Regions from separate parts of the Enterobacter cloacae complex sp. 385G4 genome, predicted to be linked through region 1. Evidence: predicted binding sites of a transcription regulator. Region 1 holds the regulator's gene; the other holds the start of a gene.
What was found. Region 1 encodes PhoB, which activates phosphate uptake and scavenging genes when phosphate is short. Its sites were predicted from a motif close to CTGTCATAAAACTGNCNNAT; they were not measured.
Positions count from the first base shown of each region.

Region 1 (3,421 bases):
TTTCGCTTGACTGCAAAGCAAACGGGCCAGCGATGGCTGACCCATGGAAAGGTAAAATGACACGCCTGCCGTCAGGCGCTCTTTTTGGCAATTAATCGTTCCGGGATAACGAAACTAAAGCGGGTTCCCTTACCCAGGGCACTCTGAATATCGAGACGGCTTTCATGGTGATTCACCGCGTGTTTCACAATCGCCAGCCCCAGGCCGCTTCCGCCCGTCTGCCGCGATCGCGCTTTATCCACCCGGTAGAAGCGCTCGGTCAGGCGCGGAATATGCTCCGGGGCGATCCCCGGCCCGTTATCCTCAACGCTAAACTCGGCGCCTGCCGGCGTATGCTGCCAGCGCACCACGATATCCGTTCCTTCCGGCGTATGGTTTACCGCGTTGTACACCAGGTTGGAGATGGCGCTACGCAGTTCATCCTCGCTGCCCAGCACCTTCAGCGTGTTGTCGACGTCAAAGGTCAGCTGATGTTTTTTATGGCTTAACGTCTGCGCTTCACGCTCGACGACGCGCAGCATCATTGGCACATCAATGGTGTCATTCAGCGCAAGAGAAGGCGCCGCTTCAATCTTTGACAGCGTCAGCAGCTGCTTCACCAGCCCTTCCATACGGTGCGTTTGCTCGCGCATCGTATGCAGCGCTTTTTCACGCGGCGCGCCTTCCAGGGTTTGCTCCTGCATCATCTCCAGGTAGCCCTGCAGCACGGTCAATGGGGTTCGCAGCTCATGGCTGACGTTGGCGAAGAAGTTACGACGCGCCCCTTCCAGCTGATGCATCTGGGTCACGTCGCGCGCCACCATCAGCCACTGGCGATCGCTGTAGGGCATCACGCGGATTTCCAGATGGCGACCGTTATTCAGCTTCAGATTGTGGGGACGGGTGAAATCACGCTTTTTCAGATACAGCGTGAACTCGGGATAACGCAGAAGGTTAAGGATGTTCTGACCATTGTCGTCCGGCCAGCGCAGGCCCAGCAGCTGTTGCGCAAGCCCGTTACACCAGAAAATAGTTCCTTCTTCTGTCGTCAGGATCACCGCATCCGGCAGCGACTCTGCGCCGCTGCGAAAGCGTTTGATCAGGCTTCCCAGCTCGCGGCGACGCTTTTTATTACGCATCTGCATCTGGTGCAGGCCGTACAGCAGCGGCTCCCAGCTGCCGCTTCCCGGCGGCGGGGTCATACTGCGGTCCACCCACAGCCACCAGGAGAGACGCAGCAGGTTCCAGAAATGCCAGGCTAACAGCCCGGTGACCGCCGCCAGCAGAAACCACGGCAGATGCCCAAGTAAGGCCCCCAGAAGAAGGGCCGGAATACAGCATAAGATCAGTTCAAAGACGAGCCTTTTCCATGACAGACGTTCCAGCACGCGTCACACTCCTGTCATTATTCAGAAACGGGTCGAGAAACGATAACCCGTACCGCGGACCGTCTGTACCATACGATCGTGGCCGCTCAGTTCCAGCGCTTTTCGCAGGCGGCGGATATGTACGTCAACCGTCCGGTCTTCGACATACACGTTAGTTCCCCAGACGTTATTCAGCAACTGCTCGCGGCTGTAAACGCGTTCCGGATGGGTCATAAAGAAGTGCAGGAGTTTAAATTCGGTAGGCCCCATGTCGAGGGGATTTTCGCCGGTCATCACGCGGTGTGACGTTGGGTCAAGGCTGAGGCCCTGCATCTCGATCACCTCTTCGACCGCCATCGGGGAAATACGGCGCATGACGGCCTTAATGCGGGCAACCAGCTCTTTCGGGGAGAAAGGCTTGGTAATGTAATCGTCCGCGCCGGTCTCCAGACCGCGCACGCGATCCTCTTCCTCTCCGCGCGCCGTGAGCATCACCACCGGGATGTCGCGGGTCAGCGCTTCACGCTTCAGATGTTTGATAAACTGCAGTCCGGAGCCGCCGGGCAACATCCAGTCAAGCAGAATCAGATCGGGCCAGGGTTCATTCAGCTGGTTCACCGCGCTGTCATAATCTTCCGCTTCAACCGGCTGGAAGCCATTTTGTTCGAGCACGAAGCACACCATTTCACGAATTGGAGCTTCATCTTCTACGACCAGAATACGTCTCGCCATACTTTGCCCTGTCTTATCTTATTTAAGTTACAAGTTTGTAATGCGGCGCCATTATGCGTCAGATTTATGACAGATTTATGAAAAACAGTACCACTATAAATGGCAAACTGTTGTTTTATTACAGCGGTTATTTTCCTCTCCCTGACAGTTTATAATCGCCCGCATCGTTTTTCGCCACGGATCTCCTATGCGCATACTTCACACCTCGGACTGGCATCTGGGTCAAAATTTTTACAGCAAAAGCCGTGCGGCTGAACATGAAGCGTTCCTGAACTGGCTGCTGGAAACGGCCCGGACGCATGAGGTGGACGCGATTATCGTGGCGGGAGATATTTTTGATACCGGCTCGCCGCCGAGCTATGCGCGTGAGCTGTACAACCGCTTCGTGGTGAATCTGCAGCAAACCGGCTGTCATCTGGTGATTGTCGCCGGCAACCATGATTCCGTCGCGACGCTCTATGAATCCCGCGACATCCTGGCATTTCTCAATACCACCGTCGTCGCCAGCGCAGGGCACGCCCCGCAGATCCTGAAAAAGCGCGACGGGTCGCCGGGCGCGGTACTGTGTCCGATTCCCTTTTTACGTCCGCGCGACATCGTGCAAAGCCAGGCGGGACTGTCGGGCGCGGAAAAGCAGCGGCATTTATTGCAGGCCATCACCGACTACTATCACCAGCAGCACGCGGAAGCCTGTGCCCTGCGCGGTGAACAGGCCATTCCGATCATTGCCACCGGGCACCTCACCACCGTCGGGGCCAGCAAAAGTGACGCGGTCCGCGAGATCTATATCGGTACGCTGGACGCCTTTCCGGCGCAAAACTTCCCGCCCGCGGACTACATCGCGCTCGGGCACATTCACCGCGCCCAGGTCATCGGCGGCTGCGAGCATATCCGCTACTGTGGCTCCCCTATTTCGCTCAGCTTCGATGAAACCGGAAAAGCCAAATCCGTGCATCTGGTGAGCTTTGATGAGGGCAAACTCAGCGCCGTCGAGACGCTGGAAGTGCCGGTCACCCAGCCGCTGGCGGTGCTGAAGGGCGATCTGGCTGCCATCACCGCCCAGCTTGAGCAGTGGCGCGGCGCTGAGCTTAACCCGCCCGTCTGGCTGGATATTGAAATCACCACCGATGACTACCTGCACGATATGCAGCGGAAAATTCAGGCGCTGACCGAAGAGTTGCCGGTTGAGGTGCTGCTGGTGCGCCGCAGCCGCGAGCAGCGCGAGAAAATTCTGCTCGGCGCCCAGCGCGAAACGCTTAGCGAACTGCGCGTAGAAGAGGTGTTCGAGCGCCGACTGTCGCAGGAAGAGATCGATGATGCGAAGCGCGTCAGGCTCAACGAGC
Region 1 covers NZ_JBXWDD010000006.1:93,277-96,697, reverse strand. The annotation lists gene phoR (phosphate regulon sensor histidine kinase PhoR) at 72-1,367, opposite strand; gene phoB (phosphate response regulator transcription factor PhoB) at 1,389-2,078, opposite strand; gene sbcD (exonuclease subunit SbcD) at 2,266-3,421, shown strand, end outside.

Region 2 (3,421 bases), on a different contig from region 1:
CGCTCCAGCGTAACAGTAGCCTTGAGCTTGCCTATTCGGCGGTGAATCCCTATACCTTTGCCGAGCCGACGTCGCCGCACATTATCAGCGCTGACGAAGGCCGTCCGATTGATTTCGCCGTGCTGTCTGCCGGGTTACGGACGCTGGAAAGCCAGGCCGACTGGGTGCTGGTGGAAGGCGCGGGAGGCTGGTTTACGCCACTTTCGGACACGCAGACCTTTGCTGACTGGGTGCAGGCCGAGCGGCTTCCGGTCATTCTGGTCGTCGGCGTGAAGCTGGGCTGCATCAATCACGCCATGCTGACGGCGCAGGCCGTTCAGCAGGCAGGGCTGAAGCTGGCAGGCTGGATAGCCAACGACGTGGTTGCGCCGGGCAGGCGGCATCAGGAGTATCTGGCGACCCTCAAGCGCGTGCTCCCGGCACCGTTCCTCGGGGAAATCCCCTGGATTGCTGGCGATGCTGAGCAGGCCGAAACCGGGCGTTATCTCGACCTCAGCGTCTTGCTTCCCGCGACATCCAGTGGGCGATAAGCTCATCGTTCAGCTCGCTAACGTGGCCCTGAGCCACGTTACGCCCGCGATAAAGCATGCAAAACCGATCCGCCACCCGGCGGATAAACGACAGCTGCTGCTCTGCCAGCAGCACCGTCATGCCTAACTCCCGGTTTAAGCGCACCAGCAGCTGCGCCAGCTTCTGGGCAAATCCGTGTCCTGCCCCATGCGTAGGCTCATCCAGAATCAGCATCCGCGGGCGGTTGACCAGTGCATTCGCCAGGGCAAGCTGATACTGATCCTCTGGCGAAAGGGCATTGCCCCGCGTCTGACGTCGCGCGTAGAGTTCCGGAAAAAGATCGTATACGTCGCTTTTCGCCGCCGGGTCGGGTTTCCCCATCGCCCGCATGGCAATATGCAGATTCTCCTCAATCGTCAGTTGAGAAAAAATACGCCTGTCCTGCGGCACATAGCCTATTCCCGGCTCTGAACGTTGTTCCGGTGCCGGGCTGAGCAAATCACGCGGCGGTGCGCCCGCTTCATGCCAGATAATCGTGCCGCTTTCGACGGGGATGTTTCCGGTAATGCAGTTCATCAGGGTGGTTTTGCCCATCCCCGGCAGGCCTATGATGCCTGTACACATCCCTTGCGGAAAATCCAAATCCACGTTCCATAGCGTATGTTGGCTTCCGTAAAACTGATTCACTGCACGCAGACTCAACATCTTTCTCTCCTTAAAAATGCGTAGGGATAGGCCTGACGTGAAGCTGCAAAACGCTTGCCAGAAACCTGAAATCGATTAAAAAAACGACTTTTTTAGGAATAAGCCACAGGAGAGCAGGTTAAAAACGCGTGGCTTGCACATCGACGGTGCCGGCAATGATGAGTTGTGGTGCAGGACGAAAAATGGCTGAAATGTGAGCAGGATCGCATCTGTTGGTTATGAATGACTCAACTGTTTATCGTCAAAAAAGAGCTATAAAAATTTTTTGTTGCCGCCTCGTGGGAAAATCCGGGAATTTGCTGAGCGGCGGTCTACACGGGCTGGAAGCAGTTATCCACTATTCCTGTGGATAACCATGTGCATTAGAGTTAGAAAACACGCGATAAGCGAGAGAAGACGCGGCTTTCGCCCAAATTGACGCGAAACGCGGCTTTAGAAAATATCGTTTAAAATTTAATTGCTTAGATAAAAGCAATTACCGTCATGAAAGTGTCACTCGTTGCCATAAAACTATCATTACCTGGCTTGACAAATGTTAAAAAAGAAAAAGTTCTGGGGATAACCCAACCTGGCTGGTTTTTTATCTCGTCAGAGCCTAAATTTTGTCCGCTAACGCGCTAATCACTCCGCCGCTATGCTAAATATCCTGACACGCTACTGGTTTTTCATCCAGTGTTTTTTACTGGCATTCCTGGCAACAACGAGTAAAATTACTCACCTGCCGCTTTTAACGTCATCAGGTCGTCGCCCATGAGTAAACCGTTCAAACTGAATTCTGCTTTCCGCCCCTCTGGCGATCAGCCTGAGGCGATCCGTCGTCTTAAAGAGGGGCTGGAAGACGGGCTGGCGCACCAGACGCTGCTGGGGGTAACCGGCTCGGGCAAAACGTTTACTGTCGCCAACGTGATCGCTGACCTGCAGCGCCCCACGATGGTGCTTGCACCCAATAAAACCCTCGCGGCACAGCTTTACGGCGAGATGAAAGAGTTCTTCCCGGAAAACGCGGTGGAGTATTTTGTCTCCTACTACGATTACTACCAGCCGGAAGCCTATGTGCCGAGCTCTGATACCTTCATCGAGAAAGATGCTTCGGTGAACGAACACATCGAACAGATGCGACTGTCTGCGACCAAGGCGCTGCTTGAGCGACGCGATGTGGTTGTGGTCGCGTCTGTTTCGGCAATTTACGGCCTGGGCGATCCGGATCTCTATCTCAAGATGATGCTGCACCTGACGCAGGGGATGATCATCGATCAGCGCGCAATTTTGCGCCGTCTGGCCGAGCTGCAGTACACCCGTAATGACCAGGCCTTCCAGCGCGGGACGTTCCGCGTGCGCGGTGAGGTGATCGACATCTTCCCGGCGGAATCGGACGATATGGCGCTGCGCGTCGAGCTGTTTGACGAAGAGGTCGAGCGTTTGTCACTGTTCGACCCGCTGACCGGCCACGTTGAGTCGGTGATACAGCGTTTTACCATCTACCCTAAAACGCACTACGTGACGCCACGAGAGCGTATCGTGCAGGCGATGGAAGAGATCAAAGAGGAGCTTGCAGAGCGCCGTAAGGTGCTTCTGGCTAACAATAAGCTGCTGGAAGAGCAGCGCCTGAGCCAGCGCACCCAGTTCGATCTGGAGATGATGAACGAGCTGGGCTACTGCTCGGGTATCGAAAACTACTCGCGCTTCCTCTCCGGGCGCGGGCCGGGCGAGCCACCGCCGACGCTGTTTGACTACCTTCCGGCCGACGGTCTGCTGGTGATCGACGAATCCCACGTCACGATCCCGCAGATCGGCGGGATGTACCGCGGTGACCGCGCGCGTAAAGAGACGCTGGTGGAGTACGGCTTCCGCCTGCCGTCAGCGCTGGATAACCGTCCGATGAAGTTTGAAGAGTTTGAGGCGCTGGCGCCGCAGACCATCTACGTGTCGGCTACGCCGGGCAACTACGAGCTGGAAAAATCGGGCGATGAGGTGATCGACCAGGTGGTCCGTCCGACCGGGCTGCTGGACCCGATTATCGAAGTGCGCCCGGTGGCGACCCAGGTGGACGATCTGCTCTCTGAGATCCGCGCCCGTTCCGCCATCAACGAGCGCGTGCTGGTGACGACGCTCACCAAGCGCATGGCGGAAGACCTGACCGAGTATCTTGAAGAACACGGTGAGAAGGTGCGCTATCTGCACTCGGATATCGACACCGTGGAGCGCA
Region 2 covers NZ_JBXWDD010000002.1:239,577-242,997, forward strand. The annotation lists gene bioD (dethiobiotin synthase) at 1-530, shown strand, start outside; gene AC2FAJ_RS09060 (ABC transporter ATP-binding protein) at 493-1,215, opposite strand; gene uvrB (excinuclease ABC subunit UvrB) at 1,966-3,421, shown strand, end outside.
Region 2: uvrB (excinuclease ABC subunit UvrB) is a predicted target of PhoB. The motif match lies at 1,715-1,734, and genes of this name have one in related genera.